2 regions of the Ruegeria sp. BHSC043 genome follow, and region 2 is predicted to be linked to the other one. Evidence: riboswitches for the same ligand, from Rfam matches in the RefSeq annotation. Region 2 holds a riboswitch; the other holds the start of a gene.
The links. A riboswitch is a leader RNA that binds a small molecule or an ion and turns the genes downstream of it on or off. The one in region 2 is predicted to bind cobalamin.
Positions count from the first base shown of each region.

Region 1: linked by a shared signal. The riboswitch ahead of AC2FMM_RS16115 (hypothetical protein) and the one ahead of AC2FMM_RS08935 (CbtB domain-containing protein) in region 2 are both predicted to bind cobalamin.

Region 1 covers NZ_JBXWRS010000015.1:20,165-35,327, reverse strand. Annotated here, with positions in the region: gene AC2FMM_RS16170 (ATP-binding protein) at 1-1,064, opposite strand, end outside; gene AC2FMM_RS16165 (Os1348 family NHLP clan protein) at 1,260-1,541, shown strand; gene AC2FMM_RS16160 (RiPP maturation radical SAM C-methyltransferase) at 1,548-3,527, shown strand; gene AC2FMM_RS16155 (type 1 glutamine amidotransferase domain-containing protein) at 3,590-4,273, opposite strand; gene curA (NADPH-dependent curcumin/dihydrocurcumin reductase) at 4,307-5,335, opposite strand; gene AC2FMM_RS16145 (organic hydroperoxide resistance protein) at 5,372-5,785, opposite strand; gene AC2FMM_RS16140 (TetR/AcrR family transcriptional regulator) at 5,847-6,437, opposite strand; gene recR (recombination mediator RecR) at 6,551-7,144, opposite strand; gene AC2FMM_RS16130 (YbaB/EbfC family nucleoid-associated protein) at 7,191-7,535, opposite strand; gene AC2FMM_RS16125 (DNA polymerase III subunit gamma/tau) at 7,622-9,376, opposite strand; gene AC2FMM_RS16120 (protein-tyrosine phosphatase family protein) at 9,532-10,035, shown strand; gene AC2FMM_RS16115 (hypothetical protein) at 10,039-10,446, opposite strand; cobalamin riboswitch at 10,534-10,748, opposite strand; gene AC2FMM_RS16110 (TetR/AcrR family transcriptional regulator) at 10,777-11,349, opposite strand; gene AC2FMM_RS16105 (alpha/beta hydrolase family protein) at 11,433-12,290, shown strand; RNA gene ffs (signal recognition particle sRNA small type) at 12,353-12,449, opposite strand; gene AC2FMM_RS16095 (bifunctional 2',3'-cyclic-nucleotide 2'-phosphodiesterase/3'-nucleotidase) at 12,490-14,409, opposite strand; gene nudC (NAD(+) diphosphatase) at 14,554-15,163, shown strand, end outside.
Region 2 covers NZ_JBXWRS010000004.1:73,387-88,549, reverse strand. Annotated here, with positions in the region: gene AC2FMM_RS08975 (Na/Pi cotransporter family protein) at 1-1,058, opposite strand, end outside; gene AC2FMM_RS08970 (DeoR/GlpR family DNA-binding transcription regulator) at 1,226-2,041, shown strand; gene AC2FMM_RS08965 (CaiB/BaiF CoA transferase family protein) at 2,172-3,356, opposite strand; gene AC2FMM_RS08960 (thiamine pyrophosphate-binding protein) at 3,343-4,962, opposite strand; gene AC2FMM_RS08955 (DUF302 domain-containing protein) at 5,042-5,503, opposite strand; gene AC2FMM_RS08950 (DUF1636 family protein) at 5,648-5,992, shown strand; gene AC2FMM_RS08945 (hypothetical protein) at 5,980-6,474, opposite strand; gene AC2FMM_RS08940 (CbtA family protein) at 6,539-7,237, opposite strand; gene AC2FMM_RS08935 (CbtB domain-containing protein) at 7,242-7,412, opposite strand; cobalamin riboswitch at 7,448-7,656, opposite strand; gene cobF (precorrin-6A synthase (deacetylating)) at 7,701-8,444, opposite strand; gene cobA (uroporphyrinogen-III C-methyltransferase) at 8,437-9,165, opposite strand; gene AC2FMM_RS08920 (cobyrinic acid a,c-diamide synthase CobB) at 9,162-10,478, opposite strand; gene cobM (precorrin-4 C(11)-methyltransferase) at 10,471-11,265, opposite strand; gene AC2FMM_RS08910 (cobalamin biosynthesis protein) at 11,262-11,630, opposite strand; gene cbiE (precorrin-6y C5,15-methyltransferase (decarboxylating) subunit CbiE) at 11,627-12,826, opposite strand; gene AC2FMM_RS08900 (cobalt-precorrin-6A reductase) at 12,825-13,574, shown strand; gene cobJ (precorrin-3B C(17)-methyltransferase) at 13,547-14,299, opposite strand; gene AC2FMM_RS08890 (precorrin-2 C(20)-methyltransferase) at 14,296-15,024, opposite strand; gene AC2FMM_RS08885 (precorrin-8X methylmutase) at 15,021-15,163, opposite strand, start outside.

The DNA of each region.
Region 1 (15,163 bases), on a different contig from region 2:
TCTTTCCGGGTCGACAGGATCATCCTGGACAGGATGTCGTTCAGCTTGCGGCGCCGGCGCGACGGGTCGCCGGCGGCCTGTTCGACTTCGGTCCGGGCGCGGCGAAAGATCGAAAACAGGGCCTGTCTGGTGTGTTTGTCCAGGAATCTGGTGTTGCCGATCCCCTTTGAAAGCTTCGCTTCCAACTCGGTGTCGGATTGGCAGTCGGACAGTTTCATGCGGGCGTTCAATGCGCGGATGATTGGCAGATAGGCGGCCGTCTGATCCAGCGAGAAGCAATTGAACTCCCATAGGTCGAACGCCTCGGGCGCGATGTTTTCCACAAGTTCGTGGGTCAGGCGCGACTTTCCGACCCCCGCCGCGCCAAGCAGCAGGACCGAGTTGCCTTCACCCTGGCAGGCCCTGGACCAAGCTTCGCGCAGCCGGGCCATTTCGGCCTCGCGCCCGACCAGGGGCGAGCGGTCGCGACGCGCCAGCGATGCCCACCGGGACCGTTGTTCGTTTCGGGCCTTGATCTCGAACAGTTTCAGCGTCTTGTTGCGTCCGTCGATCTGTAATTCGCCGGCGGGTTCATGGTCGAAAAGGGTTCCGACGCTTTGGATGACCGTTTCCGAGACCGTCACCACGTTCTTGCGGGCTGCGGCCTCGATTTTGCTCGAGATGTTCATGACCGGCCCGAGAAAGGCCTGTTCGTGTCCCTGGGTGTGCTGCAGATCGCTGACCAGCAGTTCGCCGGCGTGGATTCCGATGCGGACGTCGGGGCTCTGATCTCCCTTCCCGGCGATCTGGCGGATGATCTCCTGCGCGCTGGCAATCGCCTTTGCGGCGTGGTCCTCGTCGGCCTGGGGCGAGCCGAAAACCGCCAGCGCGCCGTCCCCTGTGAACAGCGTGGTCGCGCCGTGCTTTTCGCAGATGGTCATGATCTGTTCGATCACCGGCCCCAGATGGCTGACCGCATCTTCGGGGTCCAGATCGCCGATGATCATGGTCGAACGCACGATGTCAGCAAAAAGAACCGAACACATTCGGCGCTCGGTCGGCTCGATCTGTACTCGACTCCGCATTCTCGAAGGCTCCCCCGGTCAGACGTGAGTATGTCTGGTCCGCCCGGATTAATCCAGCCCGATCCGTACGGCCGACCTTACATCAGCGGCGCAGTCGCCTCTGGGATCGGAGGAGGGCGCATGGTGCTTAATCATTGAATTTTCTCCAATAACACTATACGAGTTGCCCATGGTTTTAAGAAATTGGGGACAGAAATGACCGATCACCATACTCGCGGACTGACTTTGGAAGACGTCCAGACCATCATCGGGCGCGGGGTGCTGGACGAGGCGTTTCGCAACGCGTTCATCAAGAACCCCGAAGAGGTCGTGGACCGTCTTGGTATCACGCTGGATCAGGACGATCACGCGCGCAAGCTTCTGGGCGCCATCAGTTCGGTCTTTGCCGGAGAATCGGATCTGAAGACCGCGATGCAGGACATCAAGGCGGCCTACGAACAGACATCCGACGGTGTGCTTCGCCCCCGCTGCGCGTAATCCCGCATGAGCGAGACGCCGCCGGGTCGTGTGACGTCGCAACCTGCGGCGCTTCATCGTCTGTGCCTGGTGTCGATGCCGTTTTCGTCGCTGCAGCATCCCGCGCTGGGGATATCGCTGCTGGCGACCATGGCCAGGGACGCCGGGGTCGCGACCACGGAAAAATACTTCAGCTTCGACTTTGCCGAAACCATCGGCCTTGACGACTATTTCCTGCTGTCGGACGGCAAGGTCTATCAGGCCCTCTTGGGAGAGTGGTTGTTCAGTGATCTGGTCTATCCGCGCCCCGAGCCGGATGCGATGGCCTATCTGCTGGATGTCCTGGGCGACCATGTCGAGGGGGTCGAGTGGCTGACCTATGTGCAAAGCGCGTTGGCAGCCAGAAAACTGACGCGGGATTTTGTGGAGCGGTGCGCCGACGAGGTGATGGCATGCGCTCCGACCGTGGTCGGGATCACATCGTCGTTCCAGCAGGTGATGGCGTCGGTCGCGCTTGTGCGAGCCCTCAGAAAACGATCCGACGACCTGGTGATCGTCATGGGGGGTGCCAATTGCGAGGGGCCGCTGGGCAAGGCGCTTTTGCGGGCACACCCCGAACTGGATGCCGTGTGCCAGGGCGAAGGCGAGCAAGCCTTTGCCGAATTTCTCAACGAGGTGCCAACCCGGCGCGACCTGCCCGCCGTTCGCGGGATGTTGACGCGCTCGGACCTGCGGTATGACCGCCCCGGGCAGCCGCCACGTCTGACGGCAAATCTCGATGCCTTGCCGATCCCGGATTTCAGCGCGTTCTTCGATCGGTTCGAACAGACACCGGGATTGTCCGACATCCTGACGCCTTCGGCCACGATCGAGACGTCACGCGGGTGCTGGTGGGGCGCCAAGCACCATTGCACGTTCTGCGGCCTGAACGGTCAGACGATGGCGTATCGCAGCAAGTCCCCGGACCGGGCGCTTGCCGAGTTCCGCCACCTGGCCGACCTGTATGGGCCCGACATCGTGGTCGTCGACAACATTCTGGACCATCGCTATCTCAAGACGTTGATCCCGCGGCTTGCGCGCGACGAACGCCCGTTTCTGATGCATTACGAGGTGAAGTCGAACCTGTCCCCGTCAGTGATAGCAGCCTTGGCCGATGCCGGCATACGCAAGGTCCAGCCGGGGATCGAGACGTTTGACACGGCAACCCTGATGCACATGAAAAAGGGCGTTTCCGGGATTCAGAACATCCAGACGCTCAAGCTGTGCGCCGAGGCGGGCGTGTTCGTCGAATGGTGCTTTCTGTACGGCTTTCCCTGCGAGACCGCCGAGACGTTCCACAACCTGTCCCGTCTGATCCCGTTGCTTGCGCACCTGCAGCCGCCGGGCTCGGTCGGGCCGGTGCGGGCGGATCGTTTTAGCCCCTATTTCGAACGCCCCGAAGCCTTTGGCATCAAGGTCGCGCCGGCAAAGCCCTATGCGCATGTCTATGCGGTTCCGGCCGAAGATTTGTGGGATCACGCCTATCATTTCGACATTCTCGAGGACGGTTCAGCCCCGGCAGATCAGCGCGCGCAGCCGGTGCTGCACAGCCTGAAGGATTGGCAGGCCAGCGCGGCGGCGCTTTATTTCGATGGCGATCGTGTCGTGGATTCCCGTCGTCCCGAACGCCCGGTCACCCATACCCTGTCCGAGGTCGAACGATCCATTCTGGACCTGTGCCCGACGATCATGGGGGTCGATCTGTTGCACAAGCGGTTGATGGGCAGGTACGACGCCAAAGCCGTCGAGCAGGCCCTTGAACGGTTACAGCGCGCCGGGCTGATCCATGCCGAGGGCAGTTCGGCATTGTGTCTGGTTCTCAGAACGCCGGGCTTTTCGCGTGCGCCGGACTGGGCAGATATTCGCGCAACGCCCCAACACGCCTTCGCCGCACAACGACCGCAGGAATTCGCGCCCGAGAGCCGCTCGGCACCAGCTCCCGGTCCGACGGTCCCGCAGCACGGCTAAGGCAGGGTTGCCCGACGAATGCCCGCCCCCGCAGCGCATTTGCCGCAGGGGCGGTGCTCCGGTCAGTTTCCGTTCAACAGGGTCAGGACGGCTTGGGCGGCCCCCACGGATGAGGCCGGGTTCTGGCCCGTGACAAGGCGCCCGTCGCTCACCGTCAACGGGGCCCAATCGTCGGCTTTTTCGTAATGCCCGCCATTGGCCTTCAACATGTCCTCGAGCAGGAAGGGTACGATGTCGGTCAGTCCCACGGCCGCCTCTTCGGAATTCGAGAACCCGGTGACGCGGCGTCCCGAGACCAGCGGCTTCCCGTCTTGGGCGGTGGTGTGCCTGAAGACCGCAGGCGCGTGGCAGACGGCGCCGACCGGGCGATCCGTCGCGACGAAGGTTTCGATCAGGCGCTTACTGTCCGCGTCTTCGGCCAGGTCCCACAGCGGGCCGTGGCCGCCCGGATAGAAGATTGCGTCAAAGCCTTCGGCGTCGATTTCCGACAGGCGCCGGGTCGATGCCAGCTGGGCCTGCGCGTCCGTGTCTGCCGCAAAACGCCGGGTGGCATCGGTCTGCGCGGCGTCTTCGTCGCTGGCCGGGTCGATGGGCGGTTGCCCGCCCTTGGGCGAGGCCAACACGATCTCGGCCCCGGCATCCTTGAACACGTAATAGGGGGCCGCGAACTCTTCCAGCCAAAAGCCGGTCTTGCGGCCCGTGTCGCCGAGTTGGTCATGAGACGTCAGAACCATGAGGATCTTCATTGCTTTTCCTTTCGTTTGGCTTGTCTGAAGCTGTCAGTCTTGCGCAACGCGGATCACGCTTTTGCCGAAATTCTCGCCCCGCAGCAGGCCGATCAGCGCCTTGGGGGCGTTTTCCAGCCCGTCGATCATTTCCTCGCGGTACTTGACGCGGCCGGAATTGACCCAGTCACCCATCTGAGCCGCGAAGTCGGGGTAGAGGTGGCCGAAATCCTCGAAGATGATGAACCCCTGCACCGTGATCCGCTTGCGCAGGACCTGACCCAGAAACCAGTTCATCCGGTCCGGCCCTTCGGGCAGCGCGGTGGCGTTGTATTGCGATACCAGCCCGCACACAGGGATGCGGCTTTTGGGGTTGAGGTTTGGGATCACCGCGTCCAGCACCTTGCCGCCGACATTCTCAAAATAGATGTCGATGCCGTTCGGAACGGCCTGGCCGAGCTGCTCGGCGAAATCAGGGGCCTTGTGGTCGATGCAGGCGTCGAAACCCAGCTCGTCCACCGCATGGGCGCATTTCTCGGAGCCACCGGCCACACCAACGACGCGGCAGCCCAGAATCTTGCCGATCTGGCCGACCGTGGCCCCGACCGGCCCGGTCGCCGCGGCGACCACGATGGTCTCACCGGGTTTCGGCGCGCCGATCTGCGTCAGGCCGGCCCAGGCCGTAAAGCCGGGCATGCCCAGCACCCCAAGCGCCCAGGACGGATGCGAGGGCGCCTGGCCTAGGTTCAGCACGCCCTCGCCGACCGACAGAGCATAGTCCTGCCAGCCATTGAAGCTGAGCACCCAGTCACCTTCGGAAAACCCGTCGATCTTCGAGGAGACCACGCGCGCCACGGTGCCGCCCACCATGACCCCGCCGATCTCGACCGGCGGTGCATAGGAGGGGGCGTCGCTCATGCGTCCGCGCATATAGGGGTCCAGCGACAGGTAAACCGTGCGCAGCAGCATCTGCCCCTCGGCCGGTTCGGGGATATCCGTTTCGACCATGCGCAGCGTATTGGTGTCGGGTTCGCCCTTGGGGCGTTCGGCCAGAACGATCTGGCGGTTCCTGGTGTCAGACATGTCGTGTCGGTCCTTTGGATTGCGTTGAGTGCGTGATCACGCGTTGGTATCGACATGCAGGCGCACGTCGATATTTCCGCGTGTGGCGTGGGAATATGGGCAGACCTGATGCGTCGCCTCGACCAGCTTGCGGGCGCCTTCATCGGACAGCCCGGGCAGATGCGCGGTGATGTCGAGGTCCAGCCCATAGCCACCATCCGACCGCTGCCCCAAACTGACCGCCACCGTGGTGCTGGCGCCGGTTGCATCCAGCCCCAGCGATTTCGCCATCAAATCCATGGCGCTGTCGAAACAGGCGGCATAGCCAAGGGCAAAAAGCTGTTCGGGGTTGTGGCCGTCGGCCTGAGAACCCGGACGCACCATCGGAATCGACAACGAGCCGTCATCCAGCGCGGTCACCCCCGACCGGCCACCGGTGGCCGTTGCGGATGTTTTGTAGAGAATTTTCATGGGCAGGCTCCTGTTTTCGGCTTTCTAATAGACCGGTCGTCTAGTATCTGGTCAAAATTTTTTACATGGGGCGTATCGCGGATACGGTTGATTTCATGGCCGATTCCAGCGGCTCGACCGATCCGGAGAGGCCAGCGACCAGGCTAGCGCCGAGCCACTGGTGATAGATCGCGCGCGCAGTCAGTGCCGGGTCCTCGAGCCGGGCCACCGAACCTTCGGCGATGCCGTCGCGCAGGGTCTGGGTCAGGGCCTCGACGATGCCGTCCACGGCGTTTTGCAGAACACCGCTCATGCTGTCTGACAGGTCCGAAACCTCGGCCGCAAGCTTGACGACCAGGCAGCGCTCTTCGGGGTTTTGCCCGGTCTGTTTGCGGATCCAGCCCTGGAAATAGGCAAGGAATCGATCATGCGCGTTCAGCGAGGGGTTGTTCAGCGTGTCCGCCAGCCCTTGTCGGTAATCGTCGGCAAAACTTTCTAGAAGCGCGCAGCCATAATCCTCTTTCGAGGCGAAGTAATGGTAGAACGAGCCCTTGGGAACTCCGGCCTCTTTCAGCAGGTCGCTCAGGCCGACGCCGACAAACCCACGCTCGGCGGTCAGCCGGCGGCCCACGGCCAGAATCTGTTTCCGGGTATCCTTGCGTTGCGTGCTCATGGGTCACGAGATGGCAGTTAATAGACCGGTCGTCTAGTGGGTTGACGGATGAAAATCCAGATGACGTAACGTCGGGTCATCGCCCACGAAGAAAGTGCACGGATTTCGAAGCCTTACAGTTCCTTCCGCGCCCGCAGCGCTGCGGTGATCGTCCCGTCATCCAGATAATCCAACTCGCCCCCGATCGGCACGCCCTGCGCCAGCGAGGTCAGGCGGACCTGTCCTTCCAGCTGATCTGCGATGTAATGGGCCGTGGTCTGCCCGTCGACGGTGGCGTTCAGGGCCAGAATCACTTCGGTGATGTTTTCGGCAGTCACCCGGTCGCGCAGGCGGGGGATGCGCAGGTCATCCGGGCCGACGCCGTCCAGTGCCGAGAGCGTTCCGCCCAGCACATGGTAGCGGCCTTTGAATACCCCTGCGCGTTCCATCGCCCACAGGTCGGCCACGTCTTCGACCACGCACAGCTCTCCGGTGGCGCGCTCTTCGGAATTGCAGATGTCGCAGATGTCGGTGGTGCCCACGTTGCCGCAGTTCAGGCATTCGCGCGCGGTGGCGGCGACCTGCTGCATGGCGTCCGACAACGGCGTCAGCAGCAGGGCGCGTTTGCGGATCAGGTGCAGCACCGCCCGCCGGGCCGAGCGCGGCCCCAGCCCCGGCAGCTTGGCCATCAGGTCGATCAGGGCGTCGATGTCACTGTTCGAACTCATGGCCTTTCCTGCGTGGCTTTGGCGGCGGGGGTTTGAGGGGCGAAGATTAGAACGGCAGCTTGATGTCCGCCGGCAGACCCATGCTTTCGGTCAGCTTGGTCATTTCTTCCTGCGACCGCTCGGCCGCCTTGGTCTGCGCATCCTTGATGGCGGCAAGGATCAGGTCCTCGACCACTTCTTTGTCGTCGCTGTTGAAGATCGACGGGTCGATGTCCAGACCTTTCAGCTCGCCCTTGGCCGAGGCCGTGGCCTTGACCAAGCCCGCGCCGGATTCGCCGACGACCATGATGGTGTTCAGATCTTCCTGCATCTGCGCCATCTTGGTCTGCAGTTCCTGCGCGGATTTCATCATCTTGGCCATGTCGCCCAGACCGCCGAGTCCTTTGAGCATCTGTATGTCTCCTGTCATTCGAATTGCGGCCTAAATACGGGCCGTCTGCGTCCTTCACAAGGGCAGCGCGCCTTCTGCGCGGGTGATTAGTCTTCCTCGAATGGATCCCATTCGTCCTCGACCTCGGGCAGGGCTTCGGTTTCGACCTTGGCCGCGCGGTCCTGAGGGGTTTCGATCCGGGTGATGCGGGCCTTGGGGAATTGTGTCAGAACCGCCTGAACCAAAGGGTGTTCTTCGGCCTTGGCCTTCAGCGCCAGCTCGGCCGCGTCGCGCAGTTCGGCGATGGTGGGCGCGTCCCCGTCCGAGACGATCGAGACCGCCCAGCGATTGCCGGTCCAGCGCTGCAGCGCGGACCCGAGCCGCGCGGCCAGGTCGGTGGGGGCCTTTTCGGTGGGCGTGAACTCGATCCGTCCCGGCTGGTACGAGACGAGGCGGACGCCGTTTTCGACCTCGACCAGCAGTTTTACGTCGCGGTTGGCGCGGATCAGTTCGACCACATGCTCGAAAGTTGGATAACGCGCCAGCGCGGTCTGCACGTCCTGGGCCAACGCCGCCGTCGGCGCGCCGCCCACGCCACGCGGGGCTGGCGCATGGGCCGAGGCCGTCGCGGTCACGGGCGGGGCGCTGTTTCCGGCGTCCGGAACGCCGCCCCCCGGCCCGCCGACGGGCGGTGGAGGGCTGTCCTGAAGGCGCTTGATCAACTCTTCCGGGCTGGGCAGATCGGCCACATGGGTCAGGCGGATCACCGCCATTTCCGCGGCCATCATCGCGTTGGGGGCGGCCGAGACTTCCTCGAGCGCCTTCAGCAGCATCTGCCACATCCGGGTCAGCACCCGCATCGGCAACGCCTCGGCCATCTGCTGTCCGCGGGTGCGCTCATCGGGTGAGACGGTCGGATCTTCTGCCGCGTCAGGGGTGATCTTCACCACCGAGACCCAATGGGTGATTTCGGCCAGATCGCGCAGCACTGCCAGCGGGTCGGCGCCCTCGGCATATTGCGCACCCAGTTCGGTCAGGGCCCCGGCCGCATCGCCACGCAGGATCATGTCCATCAGGTCAAGAACGCGGCCCCGGTCGGCCAGCCCCAGCATCGCGCGCACCTGGTCGGCGGTGGTTTCGCCGGCGCCATGGCTGATCGCCTGATCCAGCAGCGAGGTCGCATCCCGGGCCGAGCCTTCGGCGGCGCGGGTGATCAAGGCCAGCGCGTCATCCGAGATTTCCGCGCCCTCGGCGGTGGCGATCTTGCGCAGCAGGCCGATCATCACCTCGGGCTCGATCCGACGCAGGTCGAACCGTTGGCAGCGCGACAGCACGGTGACCGGAACCTTGCGGATCTCGGTCGTGGCAAAGATGAACTTCACATGCTCGGGTGGCTCTTCCAGCGTTTTCAGCAGCGCGTTGAAAGCACTGGTCGACAGCATGTGGACTTCGTCGATGATATAGATCTTGTACCGCGCGCTGGCGGCGCGATAGCGCACGCTGTCGATGATCTCGCGGATGTCGTTCACGCCGGTGCGGCTGGCGGCGTCCATTTCCAGCACGTCCACATGGCGACCTTCCATGATGGCCACGCAATGCTCGCACTGGCCGCAGGGTTCGGTCGTTGGTCCGCCATTGCCGTCGGGGCCGATACAGTTCATGCCCTTGGCGATGATCCGGGCCGTGGTTGTCTTGCCGGTGCCACGGATGCCGGTCATGATGAAGGCCTGCGCGATCCGGTCCGCTTCGAACGCGTTTTTCAGCGTGCGCACCATGGCATCCTGACCGACCAGGTCGGCAAAGGTTTCCGGGCGGTATTTTCGGGCGAGAACCTGATAGGCGGGGCTGGACTGTGTGGTCATGTCTGCTCTGACGGATTCGTACTGACGATGCAGGGTAGAGTTCCCGGTGCCCCGCGTCCACAGCGCCGGTGCAGGTTTTTCGCTTTGGCGGTGGCGCTGGTTGGGCCATACTGGACCAATAGTTTCAGTGATGCGTTTCCCGAGGGGTGGTTTCGATGTCCAATCTGGTTGTTCATGCCCTGCAGGTCGGGGGCGGTTCGCTTGCCCTGACCTCGATACCCGGCGGAGGCGGCGACTACCGCGGCGACCTGGACCTGATCGGGGGCTGGGCGCCGGGTCTTGTGATCTCGATGACGACCCTGGCCGAGATGGTCGCCGTGGGGGCGGGAGATTTCGGATCGGACATCCAAGGGCGTGCTAGCCGCTGGGCGCATATGCCGGTCGCCGATTTTTCGGCGCCGGGGGATGACTTTGACGGCCAGTGGCCGCCAGTCAGCGCCGCCGCCCGCCATGCGCTGAGCGGCGGCGGGCGAGTTCTGGTGCATTGCCGGGGGGGCTGTGGACGATCCGGCATGGCCGTTCTGCGCCTGATGATCGAATGTGGCGAAGCCCCGGAACCGGCGCTCAAACGCCTGCGGGCCGTTCGCCCCTGCGCCGTGGAAACCGAGGCGCAGTTGCTCTGGGCCGTGGCGCCGGCTTGGGTTGCTACCCCGGACTGACCGTCAGATGACTGCCGGCAAGGCGTGTTCCGCCAGGGTGGTGGGATCGAGCGCGACCGCCTGCAGCATCGCGCAGGGTGACGTGTCCAGCCCCTGCGCGGGGCAGGCATCGGCCTGATCATTGAACATCAGGTCGGCATAGGCGTCCAGGCTTTGCGTATCTGCCCCTGCGCGTGCGCCGCAATACACCCGGATCAGGTCGGCGCGAGCGTCAAAGCGGGCCATGCAGCCCGGCGTGCAATGGGTCAGTTCGCTGCTGCCTTCCACCCGGAAATCGGGCGAGGTTGCCGCGTCGGCCGCCGCGACCGCCTGCGCGACCGACCGGGCCAGATGCGCCAGCGCTGGGCAGGTCCTGCCCGTGCGTTGGCAGACGGTTGCGGAAAATTCGTGCGTGTTGGTCTTCCAGATCATGATGCGCCCTCCGCGCGCTGGGCGGGGCGGACCGGGGCGGACAGCCGATTTCACGGCCAGACCCTGCCCGGACACCCCGTCCGAGTTTCGGTTTCACGTTTGATGGCAGGTCTCCTGACTTGCGGGTCGTTGCTTTGCCGACCTTCCCAACCTTGCGGTCAGTGGTATCTCGGCATCGCTCTCCGCCTACAGTTGCGGGGGCAGTCCCGGCATTGGCCCGTTCCGATTGTCCCGGGGGGGCCGCACCGTGTTCCCTTTTCATCCCGGCTGAAGGCGCGGGAACCATCACCCAATCGCTAGCGGTCAGGGTCGGGCCGAGTCAAGCCGCATTCAGTCGCGCGGCTGGAACCGGTCCCACGGGACATGCTCGGGCAACCGGCGCAGCACATTCGAATCCCGACGCGCGCGCGCCAGTTGCCAACCGCCCTGCATCATGATGAACAGGGTGTCGGCCGCCATGTCAGGATGCGCGACGCCGAACCGTTCCGCGTGGCCGCGCACCTCGTCGATCCAGCTTTCGTACAGCCGGTCGGCATGGTCGCGGAAGGCCCGGTTGTCGGGGCTTTCGAACAGGGTGGCGGCGATCGGGCAGGTCTCCCATTGCGGCGAGGTGTCGAACAGTTTCGCGATCTTGTGGCAAAGGGTGGTGACCCCTGCGCGGAAATCCTGCGCGTCGTTGAACGCCGCCGCGATCATGTCGCGCATCCCGTCCGAAGCCCAGCTGGCCGCAGCGAGGGCAAGATCCTGCTTTCCCTTTGGAAAATGGTGGTACAGCGAGCCTTTGGGCGCCCGAGCCTCGGTCAGGATCTCGGTCAGGCCGACACCGTTGTAGCCCGAGCGCTGGAACAGCCGGGCGGCGGTCTGGGTCAGGCGATCGCGGGTGTTTTGCGGACGTCGGGTCATCTTGCACGCATCTTGACAGGGCTGGACCGATCGGTCCAGATGCAATGATTAGACCAATCGGTCCAGAGCGCTTGGAGGCATGGATGTTGGATTCGCAGCAGACCGTGAAAGTCGAGGATTTCGAGTTTTCGGCGAGCGAGGCAAACCTGTCGGCGCAGCTCTATGCACCGATGGCCAGGCCGGAAATCGCTGTCGTACTGAACGGGGCAACCGGCGTGCCGCGGGACTACTACCAGCATTTCGCGCGGTGGCTGGCCGCTGAACGGGGCATGGCCTGCTTGACCTATGACTATCGCGATTTCGGGACATCTCTGAAACGGCGCCTGAAAGACTCGGATGCCACTATGGCCGATTGGGCGCTGAAGGACATGCCGGCGGCGCAGGCCGAGATGCGGCGGCGCTATCCCGATGCCAAGCTTTGGGTCATCGGTCATTCGGTTGGCGGGATGCTGGGGCCGCTTCAGCCCGGGATCGACCGGATCGACCGGATGATTTGCGTGTGTTCGGGGCTGGTGACCCTGGCCGATCATCCCTGGCCCTACAAAGGGTTGGCGAGCCTGTTTTGGTATGGTCATGTGCCGCCTCTGGTGCGTCTGCTGGGCTATCTGCCGGGGCGGATGCTTGGGTTCGGGTCCGACCTGCCATCCGGGGTCTATTGGCAGTGGCGGAAGTGGTGTACGTCACCCGACAGCTATCTGCCGGAACTGGGCGACACGCTTCCGCCGGCCGATTGGGGCCGAATGACGACCCCGGTGGACGTCATCGCCCTGGAGGATGATCAGACGGTTCCGCCGCCGGCGGTCTGGCGGCTGGCCGAGCTGTACGGGCCTGCGGCGCGGCGCCATCTATTGGCCCCGGCCGCCTTCGGCCTGCGCGAGGTCGGCCATATCGGCGCCTTCGCTCGGCGCAGCCGCGCAATCTGGCCGCGGCTGGTTGCCTGACGACCAGTCCGGCGGTCCTGCATCAGGGAATGATCGGAAAACAGTGTGCCGTGACGGCATCAAGTGAGAGGTTGGACAGCGACCCAAGCGGGGCTCGTTGTGGCTGCTTCCTTCCGGACCTGACCAGGTTGGCGAGGCGCTTGCCCGCGCCAACCTCTCGACCGCCGATATAGGCATCACGCAGGCGCTTGGCAACCCGTCACGGCCACAGCCGGATCCGGAGAAAGCCCTGGTCGTCCAACCCAAGCGGCTCGGGGCTGAAAGCGGCCAGTTCATCCAGGTATTTCTCGGCGCCCGGTCCGGTGCGCAGCACGGCCGCACGCCCGTGGAAACCGGTCAGGGAAAAGCTGGCCGGAGCATCTTCGAGCGGATCGCGTTCCAGCGCTCCGGACAGGTAATCCCGGACGATCGCGCGGATATTCATGCGCGGCATCTGGATCGCCGGACTTTGCCGCAGGATCGGGAAATTGCCACCGCCATTGGCCCGATAGTTGTTGACGGCCACGACATAGGCCTGTTCCGGCGTGACCGGGGTGCCGTGATGGCAAAGGTTTCGTATCCGCCCATTCTCGTTACCGGTCCGGTGTCCGCCAAGGTCGAAACGCGGCGGGCATGACGGATCGATTTCGTAGGTCACCCCGTGCAGGACGTCAAAATTGTGCCCGGTCGCCTGCGGGTCTATCAGGTCTGCTTCGCGGGCGCCGTCGATTTGCCGGTAGACTGCTGCCGACATTTCCAGCCAATCCCGCAACTGCGCACCGGTAACGACGACCGCCCGCAACTCATTGGGAAACACATGCAGATCCGACACGTGGCGCAGGAACACGTCGCCCCGCGGAACATCGGTGAAATGGCGTGGCCCGGCCCGACCCCCGAATTTGGACGGTGCTACGCTCGACAGCAGCGGAAGGTTTTCCAACTTCGACTCTTTCAGAACCGGCCGCAGCGCTGCGGCTTGGGCGGCGGCGACCAAGGTCAGGCCGCGATCCAGCCCGCAGAAAGTGAAATAGCTGTGCATGGCCTGCTCCGTCCGCCCGACCGGCGATGCCGCACGGCGGCGTGTCCGTGCGTGTCCGGTTTGGAACACTTGCATCATCTCGGGGTCTTCGGGCACAGGCCCCGCATCCGGCTGCGCAGGCTGAACAGAGCGAAGTCGGCCGGATTTCGCGACGATTTTCCACCTTGTCGCATCTCGCTCCAGCGTCAGTTCGATCACGCCCAGATGCGTTCCGGCGGTTCCGGGCATGACCACGGGCTTGCCGTGGATCAGACCGTTTTGCAGGTCCATGCTGGCCACCGGGTCCGGGACGTCTGCGGGAAACAGCATGTGCGTGTGCCCGGCCACGATGGCATCCACGCCGGCCAGAGCCGCCAGCTGGACCACCACGTTTTCGGACATGGGGGCAGGTTCGGCGTCACCAAGGCCGGAATGGGCAAGGGCAATCACCAGGTCACAGCCGCGGTCGCGCAGTTCGGCAATGCAGGTCCGGGCGGTGGAAATCGAATCGGCGACCTCGACCTGCCCGTCCAGATGGTGCGCTTCCCACCGGGCCGTCTGCGGCGGCAGGATCGAAAAAACGCCGACGCGCAGCGGAACCTCTTGGCCGCCAACCCGCATCCGACGTGTTAGTACGACCCAGGGCTGCCAGGCCTGCGCCCGTCCAATGCGCCGGAGATTGCCGCACAGCACCGGAAACGGCGCGTGTTCGACGATGGCTTCCAGAACGGGCAGCCCGAAGCTGAAATCGTGGTTGCCAAGCGCGATTGCGTCATAGCCCAGTTTCTCGAAAGCCGACAACAGCGGATGCTGAGGGCCGGGCTGGTCGGCGGCCCAATCACCCAGCAATGTGCCTTGCAGCGCGTCGCCGTTGTCGAACAGCAGCACTTCGGCGCCCGACTGCCGGGCCTCTTGCCGGGCGACGCGGATCAGGCTGGCCGTGCGGGTCAGCCCGATGGCCTGGTCCGGCTGGTCGGCGTAATAGTCGAAGCTGGTCAGATTCATGTGCAGGTCCGTCGTCGCCAGGATGCGAAGGACGGATTGGATCGCTTGGCCATGCGCTTGGTGCGCCAAGGTTTTTGTTTTCAACTGCTCTGCTTTTGTGCGTTGTTTTAAATGCATGTTCGCCGAAAGGTAGAATATCCGTTTATTTGTCGGGCATCCATGTGTCTTTTTTGCAGGCGGTGCCGAACGGCGGCCTTGGCTTGGGCATTGCGCTGGGCCGACAGTCGTGGCAGCCCTTGAGCCAATCGCAGGAGCATGGACATGAAACGGGCAGAGCAGGTTACATTCGGCGGATCGGGGCTGCACCGTGCCGCTGATATTCGCGCCAACGGCGAAGAACTGGAGGCGGTCCGCAGGGACCCGATGTCGCGCTGCCTGTTGCTGTGGCGGGGCAAGATCTTGGTGCAGGGCGGCGATCTGGATCAGCTGGCCTGGGTGCCGATGACCCACGCTCTGGTGCAGAGCGGCCCCGGGGGTGCCGTCGAACAGCCCGTTTTCATGGGGAAGTCCGACGCGGGCGCGCCCTTGTTTGCCGCCGACATATCCGATTGGCCGGCCGACGGGCTGGACTTGTCTGGAGTCGGGGCCTTTGTCGATCGCTCCGAGCAGCAGCATCCGAACCTGCCCACCGGTCATGTCTTTGCCGAGCTGCGTCGCATCATGACCCGTCTGTCGCCCCGCGATGCCGAAATCGCCGCGACGGCGAAGGCGGTGATCGGCTGGCACGAAACCCATCGGTTCTGCGCCCGGTGCGGAACCCGCAGCGCCCCGGCACAGGGCGGCTGGCAGCGGGCCTGCCCCGAATGCGGCGCCCAGCACTTCCCGCGCACTGATCCGGTGGTCATCATGCTGGTCACCTTTGGCGACGCAG
Region 2 (15,163 bases):
ACCGGCACAAGCATGGCCTGCACCGTTTCTGCCATACGCAGCAGCTCGCGCTGTGCGCAGGCCATTGCCAGGGGCGGGTGGTCGAGGGCGCCGGGATCCAGCGCCGAAACGCTTTCGGTGGTTGACGCCGCGTGGCGCGGCAGAAACCTGTCGACCAATGCAACCAGAGGTTCGGTCAGCGGCAGTGCGACCACCAGAAGGATGGCGTTCAGCAGGATATGCAGCAGGACAACCTGCTGGCCCGGCGCAGCAGTGAGCATGTCCATGTTCAGTATCCCGGCCAGCAGCAGTGTCAGGGCAACCAGCGTCAGACCCGCACGTGCCACGAGGTTCGACAGAACCACCAGCCTGGCCGGGCGCTCGTGTCCCCACAGCAGGGCTACCGGAATCACCGCTCCGCCCAGATTGGCCCCGATCACCAGTGCGGCCGCGACCGGGGCGGCGATCAGTCCCGATGCAGTGAAGGTTGCGAACGTCAGTACCGAGGCCAGGCTGGAATGCATCACCCAGGCCAGCAATGCGCCGATCACATAGGCGCTGAGCAGATCGTTCTCAAAATAGGCGGCAATGCTCTGGACGATCGGGTTGGCCCCGATCGACGCGGTGGCCTCGCGGATCATGCCAAGCGACAGCAGCACCAGGGCAAATCCGATCACGATGCGGCCGACCTGTTTGGTCTTGCGGCGCTGCGCCTTCAAGAAGGTGACCACGCCCGCAAGTAAGGCAAAGGGTATCACCGCCTCGACCGGCAGGAACAGAACCTGCGTCATCAAGGCCGAGCCCAACTCGGCCCCCAGAATCAAGGCCAGAGCCGATTGCGCCGCCAACATCCCCGATACGGCGAATCCTGCGCCGATCAGGGCCACCGCAGTCGCGCTTTGCATCAGCATGGCCGTCAGGCTGCCGCCAAGTGCGGCCGACAGCTTGCGTTCGGACAAGGTTTTCAGCCCACGCTTCAGTTCCGGCAGAAAGGCGCGTTCGATGCCCGTTCGGATCAGCCGGACTGACCACAACAGCAGCGCCACCGCCGCCGCGAGATGTGTGGCAAGTACGATCATGTGGAAGTCGCCCGCTTCAGTCTTTGGTGGCGCATTGTTGACCAACCGCGTTTGTATTCTCGAAGTTTGGCAAGTGTCACCACCGATTTGAGGGTTTTGCAACAAAATATTTGCAAAAATGCTGGAAAGCCCACAGTTTTGCCTTGTTGACCGGGCCGGAGTTAAAGATGTCAAACACCAAGGCAAAACAGAAAGACGCCAGGAAGGGAAAGGACCGGCTGAAGAAATCAGACCGGCGGCGCCAGATCCTGCTCGAGCTGAAATTGCGGCCGCATGTCCGGATCAGCGATTTGGCCCGCAGCTTCAACGTCTCGACCGAGACCGTCCGGCGGGATTTTGACGCCCTCGCCAAGGATGGCCTGCTGGCGCGCGCGCATGGCGGGGCCTCGACCGCGTCGCAAGGCCATTACCCCAGCCTTGACGAGCGTACGGCCGCCCGCGCCGCCGAGCGTACGCGTATCGGGGAAACGGCGGCTGAGCTGGTGCAGGAGGGCGACACGGTAATGATCGACTCCGGGTCAACAACGATTCAACTGGCCCGCGCTCTGGCGTTGCAGGGGCGGTCTTGTACGGTGATAACGAACTCGATTCCGGTCGCCGCAGCGCTGGGTGACAGCGCGGCCGACGTGATCCTCTGTCCGGGGGAATTCCTGCCGGCTGAATCGGCCGTGATCGGCGCCGATACGCTCGAGTATCTCTCGCGGTTCAATGTCGATCGCTGCCTGATCGGCGCGACGGGCCTGACCGACGAGGGGGTGTCAGAGGCGATCAGCGGCTTTGCGGCGATCAAGAGGACGATGCTGCAGCGCGCGGCCAACAGGCACCTGCTGATCGATGCGCAGAAATTCGGCTGCAAGGGTTTGGTCCGCGCCGGCGCGCTGGCCGATTTGGACAGCGTCGTGGTCGATACCGCGCCGACGGGGCCGCTGCGCGCGGCGCTCGACGCTGCAAACGTGGAAATCGTGTTGGCGGACTTTGGCTGAAACCGGCAAGCTCTGGTCCAAGAAGGGCCGCACAGAGCCGCGCCAAACTTCCGTTGTCCAACTTTGCGCCCAGTTCAGTGTGATCGTCGGGGCGATGGCCCCACATATGCCCGATCAAGGCAGTTCCTGGTCATGCCTCGAACGGGTCGTCCGCGTCCAGGACGGCTTGGGTATCCGCCCCAAAGGTCGGAGGTGCCGTTCGATAGGTCACGGGCGTGCGGGACAGCTTCAGCGGGTTTCCGATCAGATTGACGGGGGCGGAGCCGGCCTGCATGTTGATCTGCATCTGCCGCGCGGCCACCTGGTCCGAGGCAAAGACCTGATCCAGTGTCTGAACCGGGCCGACCGGCACTTTCAGCGCCTCGAGGCCATCGATGATGGCCTTGGTGTCCAGCCGCTGCAGCGCGGGCCGCAGAACCGCGTTCAGGGCATCGCGGTGTTCCAGCCGGGCCGGGTTGGTGGCGAACCGCGCATCGTCGGGTAGGTGATCGAGGTTCAGAAAGCCGCAGAAGCGCCGGAACTGGCTGTCATTTCCCACGGCCAGAATGACGTGGCCGTCGGCGGATTCATAAACATCGTAGGGCACGATGTTGGGGTGCCCATTGCCGCGCCGCTGTGGAACCTGGCCCGAGGTCAGATAATTCACGCCCTCGTTGATCAGCCATGCGATCTGGCTGTCGACCAGCGCGATGTCGATCTGCTGGCCTTCGCCGGTCTGATCCCGGTGGCGCAGCGCCGCCAGAATGCCAACGGTCGCGTACATGCCGCACATTACGTCGGCGATGCCCACGCCCACTTTCATAGGGGCTCCGTCCGGTTCGCCCGTCAGCGACATGATCCCGCCATAGCCCTGTGCCATCAGGTCATAGCCAGGCTTGGCCGCGTTCGGGCCGGTCTGGCCGTAGCCCGAGATCGAACAGTAGATCAGCCCCGGAAAGTCGCGCGAGAGGGTTTCATGGTCCAGCCCGTATTTGGCCAGCCCGCCGGGTTTGAAGTTTTCTATGAAGATGTCGGCATGGGAAGCCAGCCGCCGGATCTGTTCCTGCCCCTCTGGCGTGGCGATATCGATGGCGACGGACTTCTTGTTGCGGTTCGCGGCCATGAAATAGGCGCTCAGATCGGTCGGGTTGCCATCCGCATCGGTGACATAGGGCGGCCCCCACTGGCGGGTGTCGTCGCCCCCGGTGGCCGGATTTTCCACCTTGATCACGCTAGCGCCTAGATCGCCCAGCAGTTGCGTACAGGTCGGGCCGGCCAGAATGCGCGACAGATCCAGAACCTTGACGCCCTTCAGCGGTCCGTCAGATGCGGCCATCATAGCCTCCGCGGTCGATCTCGGCGGCGATCACGGTGAACGTGTCGGCGGCCATCGCGGCCTTCAGCGCCGCCCGCAGTTCGGCGCGGTTGCGTACGGTGTGGCCGTTTCCGCCGAACGCCCGGCCCATCGCGGCATAGTCATGCCGGTCGAAATCGACGCCCCGGTTGCCCATCTGGCGCTGGCGTTGTTTCAATTCGATCAGTGCCAGGCTGGCATCGACAAAGACCAGAAAGATCGGGTTTCCGCCCATTTCTGCGGCGGTCGACAACTCACCGGCCACCATCAGGAAACCGGCATCGCCGGAAAAACTGATCACCGGTCGGTCTGGTTCGGCCAGTTTCAAGCCGATCGCCATTGGAACGGCGCAACCCATCGTGCACAGCGCCGACGACTGGATCAGGCCGCGCGCTTCGGAGCATTGCCACATCTGGCTAAGGAGGATGCGGTGCGCGCCGCTGTCGGCGGTGGCCAGTGTTTCGGGGGGCAGGGTGTCGCGGGCCTCGGCGATCACGGCGGCGGGGCCCCAGTCGTCATCGGTCGGAAAGGCCGCAGCCAATGCGGCCTTGACCTGCGCCGGTTGGCCTTGGGGCCAAGTCGGTCGTGCAGGGTTGCCCTTGGCGATCGCCTCAAGCGTGGCGCCGGTATCGGCCACCAGGTTCAGCCCCGCCTGGTGCATGTAGTGGTCATTCGCCACGGCCGAGATGTCGATCACGCGTTTCTCGTCCGGGTCCCAGATCTCGCGCCAACCTGGGCGCATTTCGATCGGGTCGTAGCCCAGACACAGGATCAGGTCGGCCTGTTCGACCAGCGGCACAAGGAGCGCGTCGGCCAGGGGCGACAGGCCCGCACCGCCCAGGCACAGCGAGTGATCCTCGGGCACCACGCCCTTGGCCTTGTAGGTCGTGACGAACGGGATGCCGAAATGTTCCAGAAACGCCCGCACAACGCTGCGCGAGTCGTCATACAGCACGTCCAGCCCGATGATCGCCAGCGGACGCTCGGCCTCGGCCACCCAGCGGCGGGCCTTCTCGAGGCATGTCCCCTCGGGCGCGACGCGGGCGGCCCGGGTCAGCCGTCGGCGTTTGGTGACCGACACCCGGGTATCGGCGACGGAAATCGGCACGTCGATATGCACCGGTCCCGGTCGAGGCTGCGTGGCCAGCGACACGGCCTTGTCGGCGATGATGTCGGCGCCCTTGGCCGTCAGGGTGAACGTACCCTTGGTGATCGAGCGATAGACCTGCGCGTGATCCATGACCTGATGGGTATAGGTCAGCGCCTCGTCGGCATCGACGCAGCCGGTCAGCACGATCATCGGCACCCGATCCTGCAGCGCGTTGGCCACGACATTGATGCCGTTCATTGCCCCCGGCCCCAGAGTCGCCACCAGAATCGCTGGCGCGCCGTCGCGGTGGTGCACCGCCTCGGCCATGAAACCAGCGGAGTTTTCGTGCTTGGTCAGGTGAAAGGTGATCCCGGCCTGTTCCAGTGCATCGACCAGTGTCAACACCTCGCCTCCGGGCATGCCGAAGGCGTGGCGGCACCCGGCCTCGTACAGCCGTTGCGCCAGAAGGTCCGCAGCGCGGGGGGACAGGTCCTGCATCGAACAAGCTCCGTAAGTTCCGTTGCGCAGCAGATTGCGGAGGTTCCGGGCCGGCGCAAGCCGCATCACGTCAGTGTGACTAATTGACAGCCATCTCGGCGATGGCGGCGAACTTGGCGTCCAACTCTGCGGCGATCGCGGTCAGGGCGCCGGTGCCATCGGTGTAAGGGGTAAAGACCAGGCTGGGCGTCTTGTAGGACAGCGTAGCGGTTCCGTCCTCGTTTTCCGTGACATAGAGGCGGATCGGCGCCTCGATCATCGCGGGCACCGATTGTTCCAGAACCCGCACCGCATAGTCGTTGTTGAAGACGCCGATCACCCAGTTGCCCGGAATGGTGATGCCGCGCGCGGCGGCGGCCTTGGTCGGCCCGGCCTGGGTGACCACGGCCATCCCGTTTGCCTTGACCGCTGCGATCGTGTCGGCCACCAGCGCGTCATGGGCCTTGGCCGACGGGTGGACGGCCCAACCCGGCCGGGGTTCGATATCGGCCGCCAGCGCGGGAAGCGCCAGCAGGCCGAGGAAAAACACAAGATGTTTCATCGCGGGCTCTCCAAGTCGTGGTTGGCTCGAGTCTTGCCGAAATCACGGGCGCGTACAGTCACAATATCGTGGGTGGCGGGCTTGCGCCGGGGTTGCGAAACCCGCACAAGCGACAGTGTGAATCGGAAAAGGCAGGCGAGGGGCATGCGTGTTTTGATCTGCAGCAGCTGCGCGGGCGAGCGCGACCAGCCGGCCGAGCGACAGGCCGTATTGGAAGCCCTGCGCGCTGCGGGACTGGACGGGCAGGTCGCGATCGCCGAGCACGCCTGTTTCAGTGGCTGCAATGAACCGACCGTGGTGGCGATTCAGGGGGAAAGCTTGGCGTCTTACGTGTTTTCGGGGATCGATCCGGTTGCAGATGCCGATGACATTGCGGCGACCTGCCGGACCATTCTGAACAGCCCGAATGGCTGGATCGAGGACGCCCGGCCGTGCGGGCGGCTTCGCTTGTGTCTGCGGGCGCGGATCCCCGCGCTTCAGTCCACCTGAACCGTGACTGAGGCGCTGACAGGCACCCCATCCACGACCAGCGGGCTGTGGCTGTTGGCGTTCAGCGAGACCTCAATGGTGGCTTCGCCCTTGGGCAGGTCCGGAAGGTGCATCCAGTTACCATAAAGCCGCGCTAGCTTGACGCCGTTCACATAGACATGCGCATGGCCTTCGCCAGGCCTGTCCGCCAATGAGGCGTTCTCCGGAGAGAAGTGGAAGTTCTTTGGCACCACATGCAGGTTCCAACCCGCCATCGGGTCAGGGGTGACGGCGATCTCCAGCCCCGGCGCATCCGGTCCGGCGGGCAGGTCGATGGCGGTGCTGTGATCATGGGCCGTGGCCTCGACGTGATGGCCGCCGTGTTGAGCGGGGTCGGTATGGTCGTGACCGTCGAAGGTGACGCCGTTGGCTGCGGCCAGCACGAACCCGGCGCCCCCGCCAAAGACCAGACCGATCGCAAATAGTGCAAGCGAGCGTGTCATCTTGTTTCCTTGAAAAGCAGATGATCCGCCAGTTGGTCGCCGGCGGATCGTGGGATTTCGGGGATCAGGCCGCGGCTTCGACGCGCTTGCCCTCGCTTTGCCAGAAATACCCGGAAAAAGCACCCAGCAGCACCCAGGCCGCAAGACCCACGCCGAAGGCGCGCGCGGCGAACAGGGCCCCGATCTCGGTCGGAACCGGCCCGGTGAACACGTCGGGTTCCGGCGCGCCGATCAGGTGCGGGGCCATCAGCAGCACGGCCGCGACCAGATAGCTGACGATGTTGCCACCAAAGGCGATCAGCCACAGCGCCACCACGGCAGCCGCGACGGTTGCCCACCACCAGATTTGCCGCGCGAACACATCGGCTGCGGCTACGCCCGGAACCTCGGGGGCCAGGGTGAAACCCGGCGCCAGATGAAAGGCGATGAAACCGGCCAGGCCCCACAACACGCCCGTGCGCCCGTCAACCGGGTGGCCCAGCGCCTCGGCCAGCGACATCAGGGCGACCAAAACCAGCGCATAGCCGGTATAGGTCAGCATGGTGAACACCACGCTCAGCCCGTCGCGGGTCAGGTCCGAGAACATGCTCGGCAGCTCGGGATGGGCCGACACGGCCTCGGCCCCGAAATGCACCAACTCCCCGGACTCATAGAGTTCAGCGTGCAGCAACACGGGCTGCACGAATAGCAACTGCAGCAGGGCGACGATCAACCCGGCTGCGGCACCAGCGAACAACGCGCTGGTCAGAATGCGGCTGAACATTGGTTTAGTGGCAGGGGAAGCCGGTTGCGTGGCGCACGTCATGGGCGGCGTCATGCAGCGCCGATGCCTGAACGTGACCGGCCACGGTGATGATCCCCAGGCCCAAGGCCGCCGCGAACACTGCCGAAAGCATGCCGGCGCGTACCGTTGATGCGGTTTGCGTTTGTGTCGTCATTTTCTGTCCTCCTGTGCCGCCGCACCCGACGGCCGGTGTTTCATTGTTCGCCTGGCAGGTCTCCTGGCTTGCGGGTCAGCGCCTCTGTTCGCCTTCCCCCCGAACGGATCGGGAGTGGCAGGTTGAACAGGGCTCACCGCTTACAGTCGCGGGGGCGGCTTTGGATTTGACCTGCGCGCAGGCCGCACCAAATTCCCTCTTAGCATCCGGATGTCTCCGGCAGGACCAGACCCGACCATTTAGACGTGAATGCCGCTTTGGCGCAATCGCCATTTGCGACCTTTCGCGTCAAATCCCGCGCTTTTTGAGGACATAGATATCCATGATCCACCCGTGCCGGGCGCGGGCTTCGGTGCGCGTGCGCAGAATCTCGTCGGTCACATCGGCCAGTGGACCCTTGATCAGGATCTGCTCGGGCATACCCACGTAAGCCCCCCACCAGATGTCAAAATCGGCCATGTTCAGCGTCTGGAACGAACACGCGCCATCCAGCATCACCGCAACCGTATGCGCGTCTCTGGGCCAGCCCTCGTCGCGGATGCGCCGGCCGGTGGTGACCAGATAAGGCGCGCCGATCTCGTTGATGGGCATGGCATGGGCCGCCGTCAGCGCCTGCAGCGCCGTGATGCCTGGGATCACGGTGGTGTTTGGCTGCGGGTCCAGCCGCGCCGCGATTCGCAGCGAACTGTCATAGAGCGACGGGTCGCCCCAGATCAGCAGGGCGACGGTGCGTGCCTCGGGGTGCCGAGCCATCGCCTCCTGCCAGCGCAGGGCGATTGCGTCGTGCCATTCATCCACGCCGCGCAGGTAGCCGTCCTGTGACCGGCGCTCGGGGATGTCGAAATAGGCAATTTGGGGCGGTGCGTCGGTGACCTTTCGGATGATTTCCTCGCGCACCCCCGCCAGATCGGCCTTGTTGACGCCCTTACGCGGGATCAGGATCAGATCGGCCGCGCGGATCGCCTGCGCGCCCTGAAGCGTCACATGATCGGGGTTGCCGGTGCCGATCCCGATCAAGACCAGATCAATCATCGTCGCTCTCCGCCAGCGGGCCATAGAGGATCAGCGCCGGCGCGGTACCGATCTCGGAGTTTAGGCGCTCGGCCAGTGCACCGACGGTGGACCGGTGCAGCGACTGCTGAGGCGTCGAAACCGATTCTGCCATCAGCGCAGGGGTGTCCAGCGGCAGCCCATGCGTGTGCAGAACTCGTGCCAGCAGGGGAAAGGTGCGCTTGCCCATGAACACCACCGTCGTCGCGCCCGGGTCGGCCAGCGCGGGCAGGTTCAGGTCCTCGGGCAGCTTGCCGCTGACATCGTGGCCGGTGACGAATTGCACCCGCCGCGCGGTCAGCCGGCGAGTCAGCGGGATGCCCGCCGCCGCGGCCGCGGCAATCGCCGAGGGGATGCCCGGAATGATCTCGTATGCGATCCCGGCGGCGCGCAGGGCTACCAGTTCCTCTTCGAGCCGCCCGAACAGGCCGCCATCGCCCGATTTCAGCCGCACGATCCGTTGGCCGGTCTGGGCGTACTCCACCAGTAGGCGGCTGACGTGGTCCTGCTTGGGCGAGGGCCGCCCGGCGCGCTTACCCACGCCCACAAGGTCGGCCTCTTTGCGCGCATGGCTCAGGATCGGCCCGCTGCTGAGATCGTCGAACAGCACCGCGTCGGCCTTTTGCAGCCGGTCCACGGCTTTGAGGGTCAACAACTCCGGGTCGCCGGGACCGGACCCGATGAAGGAAACGAAACCGCTCATGCGCTGGCCTCTGCGATCAGATGGAAGAACGTACCGGTGACATGTCCGCGACGCGATCCGGTCTGCGGACCTTCGGCGCCTTCGGCGTCAAAAACCCGTGCCAAGGGCGCGTCGGGCTGCTCGACGATCGAGGAATAGTGGAACTCGTGCCCCCGCAGCGCGGTTCCAGCAGAGAACCCGGGCATGTCGGCCAGCAACTCGGCCCGGCGATAGCCTAGGTTGAATTTGCGCTTTTCGTACGAAGTGACCAGGCCCAGCAGCCCGGCCATCCGGTGGCGGGTGCCGTCCTTGTCGATCAGCCCTTGTCCCAAGGCCATGTAGCCGCCGCATTCGCCATGCACGGGCCGCGTTTCGGCATGTTTGCGCAAGCCGGTCAGGAACCGCTCTGCCGCAGCCAGGGTTCCGGCGTGCAGTTCGGGGTACCCGCCGGGCAACCAGACCAGATCGGTATCCGGGGCCGGCGCCTCGTCCGCCAGAGGGGAGAACGGCAGGATCTCGGCCCCGGCCGCCCGCCAGCCTTCCAGAAGATGCGGGTAGGTAAAGGAAAACGCCGCGTCCTGGGCCAACGCGATCCGTTGCGCCGGAGGGCGCGGCAGCGCGGCCGACGACGGCCCCATCGGGCCCGAGGAGGCCGCCCGCTTGATCGCCTCCAGATCCACATGTTCGCGCAGAAAGGCCGCGTATCCGGAAATCGCGCTTTCCAGATCGGGGTGCTCGACCGCCTGGATGAGACCCAGATGCCGCTCGGGCAGGGTCAGGTCGCCGCGCCGGGGCAAAACGCCCAGAACCGGCAGGCCCGCGCGCTCCATCCCAAGACGGGTCAGGCGTTCGTGGCGCTGGCTGGCGCAGCGGTTCAGGATCACGCCAGCAAAGGGCAGGTCGGGGTTGTACATCCGAAACCCCAGCGCCGTGGCCGCAGCCGACTGAGCCTGGCCACCCACATCCAGCACCAGTACCACCGGCCAGCCCATGCGCAGCGCGGTCTCGGCGCTGGACCCATGGCCCAGCTCGCCCGGCTTTGCTACCCCGTCGAACAGTCCCATCGACCCTTCGGCCACCACGATGTCGGCGCCTTTGGCCTGCGCTGCAATCGCGCCCAGTAATGGCGCGCCCATCGCCCAGCTGTCCAGGTTGAACGAGGCCCGCCCCGCCGCCGCCCGGTGAAAGGCCGGGTCGATGTAGTCGGGACCGCTCTTGAAGGGTTGCACGGTCAGCCCGTCCTCGGCCAGCGCGCGCAGCAGGCCCAGCATCACCGTGGTCTTGCCCGTCCCCGAGGATGGGGCCGAGATCAGCAGTCCGGGCGGGTTAGTCATCTCCGTGACTCCAGCTCGACCACGGGCTGTCGGCGCTTTGTGGGCGGTAACGGCGGTCATAGGTCTTTGAATACAAACAGCTTTCGTCGAATCCTTCACCGGCCAGCGCCGGCCCGACCAGGATCAGCGCGGTGCGCGAGATGCTCTCGTCCAGCGATTCCTTCAGCGTGCCCAGGGTGGCGCGGACGATCCGCTCGTCCGGCCAGCTGGCGCGGTACACCACGGCCACGGGGCAATCGGCGCCATATGCGGGGGTCAGGTCAGCCACTACCTTGTCCAGATTGCCGATCGACAGGTGGATGGCCAGTGTGGCGCCAGTGCCGGCGAAGTTTTCCAGCGTTTCGCCCTCGGGCATGGACGAGGCGCGCCCCGGGGTCCGCGTCAGCACCACCGATTGTGCCAGCCCGGGCAGGGTCAGTTCGGTGCCCAAAGCGGCCGCGGCGGCGGCAAAGGACGGAACGCCGGGGGTCACGCTGACGGGAATGCCCATCTGTTTCAGGCGTCGGATCTGTTCGCCCATCGCCGACCAGACCGACAGGTCGCCCGAATGCAGGCGGGCCACGTCCTGACCGGCGTCATGGGCGGTTTTGATTTCAGCCATGATCTGATCCAGATCCATCGGCGCGGTGTTCACGATGCGCGCGCCTTCGGGGCAGTGCGCCAGGATCTCCTCGGGCACAAGCGATCCGGCATACAGGCACACCGGGCAAGCGGCGATGATGTCGCGACCGCGCAGGGTCAGAAGGTCGGCGGCGCCCGGTCCGGCGCCGATGAAATGAACGGTCATGTCTGTCCTCCGATGGCGACCGCGCAGGTGGCAAGCCGGTCGTCCGAGATCTGTCGGGGTGAAAGCAGCCGCGCGCCCGGTCCGGCGGCGGCAAGGGCGGAAGCTTCGGCCACGCTGCCGGTGCCATGACTGGCGCGGCTGCGGGGCGAGCAGGTGAGGGTGCGTTGCCCGGCCAGATCGGCCGGGTCCGCGAAATGCAGGGGCAGGGCGCAGGCGGCGGCAAATTCGGCCAGCGCCGGATGGCCGGCCTTGTCGGCGGCGGTGGCCAGCGCGTCCACCGCCTGCCCGGCAGTGGCGCGGTCGAACGCGGCGCGCAGGCTGGCGCAGGTCGCGGTGGACGAAAACCCAAGCCCGGCCACGATCATAGGGTCACGCTCCACTGAACGACCGGATAGGCCGATTTCCAGCCACGCCGCGGGCCGAGGTCGCCGGCCTGCGCCAGCTCGATCCGCAGCAGGTCGCCGCCCAGCTTGGCGTGCCATCGGCTCAGCACTGCTTCGCTTTCCAATGTCACGGCGTTGGCCACCAGCCGGGTGCCCGAGGGCAGGTTGGCCGCAAGCCAGTCCAGCAGCGCGTCGCTCAGCCCGCCGCCGATGAACACCACGTCAGGCAAGGGTAGGCCGTCCAGCGCGTCAGGCGCCCGGCCATGGATGATCTGCAACCGATCCTGTCCCAGCGCGTCGGCATTGGCGCGGATGCGCGCGGCGCGGTCTGCACGCGGCTCGATCGTGGTGGCGGTCAGGGACGGGTCGCACATCAGCCACTCGATGCCGATCGAGCCGCTGCCGCCGCCGATGTCCCACAGATGCTCGCCCCGAGCGGGCGCCAGCGCCGACAGGGTCAGCGCGCGCACCGGCCGTTTGGTGATCTGCCCATCGGTTTCGAAGATCTCGTCGGGTTTGCCCGAGGCCAACGGTAGCGCACGCCCGTCGCCCGAAACCTCGAGCGCAACGCAGACCGGATGCCCGAACGAACCCAGCAGGGCTTCGGTCAGGGACATGCTGCGCGCGCGTTCCCGAGGGCCGCCGAGGGCCTCCATCACGTGCAGGGTCGTATCGCCGAATCCGGTCTTGGTCAGATAGCGGGCCAGCTGGGCCACAGCGGCACCGTCGCGCAGCAGGACGATGGCGCGCAGGCCGCGCGACAGATGCGGACGCAGGCGGGTCAGGGGGGCGGCGTGCAGGCCGAAGGTGGCAGTGCTTTCCAACGGCCAGCCCAACCGCGCGGCCGCCAGCGAGAAGGTCGACTGCCCAGGCCGTGCCACCCAGTCTTCGGGGGCGAAATTGCGCGCGATCACCGACCCGGAGCCAAACCAGAACGGATCACCCGAGGCCAGCACCACCGTGCGCCGGCCCTTCAGCCCCTGCAGAAAGGGCAGCCCGTCGGCGAACGGCACCGGCCATTCGATGCGTTCGGCTCCGGTTTCGGGAACCAGTGACAGGTGCCGGGGCGGGCCCATGATGACCTCGGCACGCTCCAACTCTTGACGGCTTGCGGCCGACAGGCCATCCAGTCCATCCTCGCCCAGGCCCAGGATGGTCAGCCACGGAGTTTCAGACATGCCCAACCTCCTGATCCTTGGCGGCACGACCGAGGCCAACGCATTGGCCCGCGCCGTGGCGGATTTGGGTGTGGCGGCAACCTATTCCTATGCGGGCCGGGTCGACAACCCGCGGCCGCAACCGCTGCCCACGCGCGTGGGTGGCTTTGGCGGGCCCGAGGGTCTGGCGCGTCATATCCGCGACACCGGCGTGACCCATGTGATCGACGCCACCCATCCCTTTGCCGCGCAGATGAGCCGCAATGCCATCGCCGCCTGCCAGAAAACGCAGACGCCGCTGGCCGCGCTGACCCGCGCGGAATGGACGGCCGTGCCCGGCGACCGGTGGCAACGCGTGCCCGACATCGCCGGCGCCGTCGCCGCGCTGGCCGGGCCGCCGCGTCGGGTGTTCCTTGCGGTCGGGCGCATGCATCTTGAGGATTTCGCGGCGCAGCCCCAACACCACTACCTTCTGCGGCTGGTCGATAAACCCGGCGCGTTGCCCTTTGCCGATTGCGAGGTCGTCGTGTCGCGCGGGCCGTTCTCCGTTCAGGACGACACGGCGCTGATGCGCTGGCACCGAACCGAACTGGTGGTGTCCAAGAACGCTGGCGGCACCGGGGCCCGCGCCAAGCTGGACGCCGCGCGAGCGTTGGGCATCCCGGTGCTGATGATCGACCGGCCCAGGCTGCCCCGCCGGGTCGAGTTGACAAGCGTGCCGCAGGTTCTGGACTGGCTGGCTCATTCCGGCGTGGACCTTGGAGTATAGACGATGGGGCCGATGGGCCGGTCGATGACGCGGGTCAGCGACGAGCCGACGATCACCACCGTCTGCATGTCGGCCATGTCGGGCGTTGCCTCGGCCAGGGTCGCGATGCGGATTGCCTCATCTGGGCGCGATACGGCGCGAGCGAACATGATCAGACGCTCGGGCTCGCATTCCTGCCGCAGGATTTCCAGCGTCTTTACAAAGCCTTCAGGTCGCGACTTCGAGCGCGGGTTGTAAAAGGCCATTGCGAAATCGGCCTGCGCGGCCAGCCGCAGGCGTTTCTCGATCACGGCCCAGGGCTTGAGGTTGTCGCTGAGGTTGATGGCGCAGAAATCATGGCCCAGCGGCGCGCCCGCCCGGGCCGCGGCGGCCAGCATGGCGGTGATGCCGGGCAGAACCTCGACAGGGATCTCGTGCCAGGTGTCGGGGCCGTTTTCCAGCGCCTCGAACACGGCGGCAGCCATGGCAAACACGCCCGGGTCGCCCGACGAGACCACGACCACCCGCTTGCCCTCGGCCGCCATGCGCAGCGCGTGCTGCGAGCGGTCGATCTCGACCCGGTTATCGCTGGCGTGCAGGGTCAGGCCCGGCCGTTCGGCCACCCGCGCGACGTAGGGAATATAGCCCACCACATCAGTCGCATCGGCCAAGGCGGCGGTCACCTCGGGGGTCACCAGCGCCTCGTTTCCGGGGCCAAGCCCGGCGATCTTGACCCAGCCGTTCATGGCCGCCGCCCCTGTCCGTGCACGATGATGATCGAGAAATAGGGCGTGACCTCGGTGCAGGCGTCGCTCAGCTTGCGGACGGTCTGGTTGGGCATCTGCGCGTATTCCACGATCCAGGCCCGGTCGAACAGGCCCGCCGTTTTGAGCGCGCGTTTCACCTTGTCGATGTTGCGGCCGATCTTCATCACCACCAGCGCGTCGGTGCGCGCCATTCGGTCGGCCAGAACCTCTTCGGGCAGGGTGCCCATCAGCACCGTCAGGATGTCGTCGCCCCAGGTGATCGGATCACCCGAGGCCGTCCAAGCGCCCGACATGCCGGTGATCGCCGGCACCACCTCGACGGGCACCACGTCGCGCAGGCGGGTGTAGAGATGCATGAACGAGCCATAAAAGAACGGGTCTCCCTCGCATAACACCACCACGTCCTCGCCCTGATCGGCCAGTTCTTTCAAGCGCGCGGTGCAGCGTTCGTAGAACTCGGCCAGAAGCGCGTTGTAGCGCGGATCGGTGACCGGGATCTCGGTTGTGACTGGGTATTCCATGGGAAACTCGACCGCATCGTCGCGGATCATCCCGTTGACGATCTTGCGCGCCTGCCCGCTTCGGCCGGGCTTGCGGAAATAGGCCACGTGTTTCGCGTTGCGCAACAGGCGGTCGGCCCGGACGCTCATCAAATCGGGATCGCCTGGGCCGAGGCCCACGCCATAGATCGTGCCCATGGTCATTCCGCCCGGCTTGCGATGGCGTTGATCGCGGCGACGGTGATGGCGCTGCCGCCCAAGCGGCCCTTGACGATGCAGCTGGGGACGGGCTGCGCCTCCCACAGCGCGTCCTTGGATTCGACCGCGCCGACAAATCCCACCG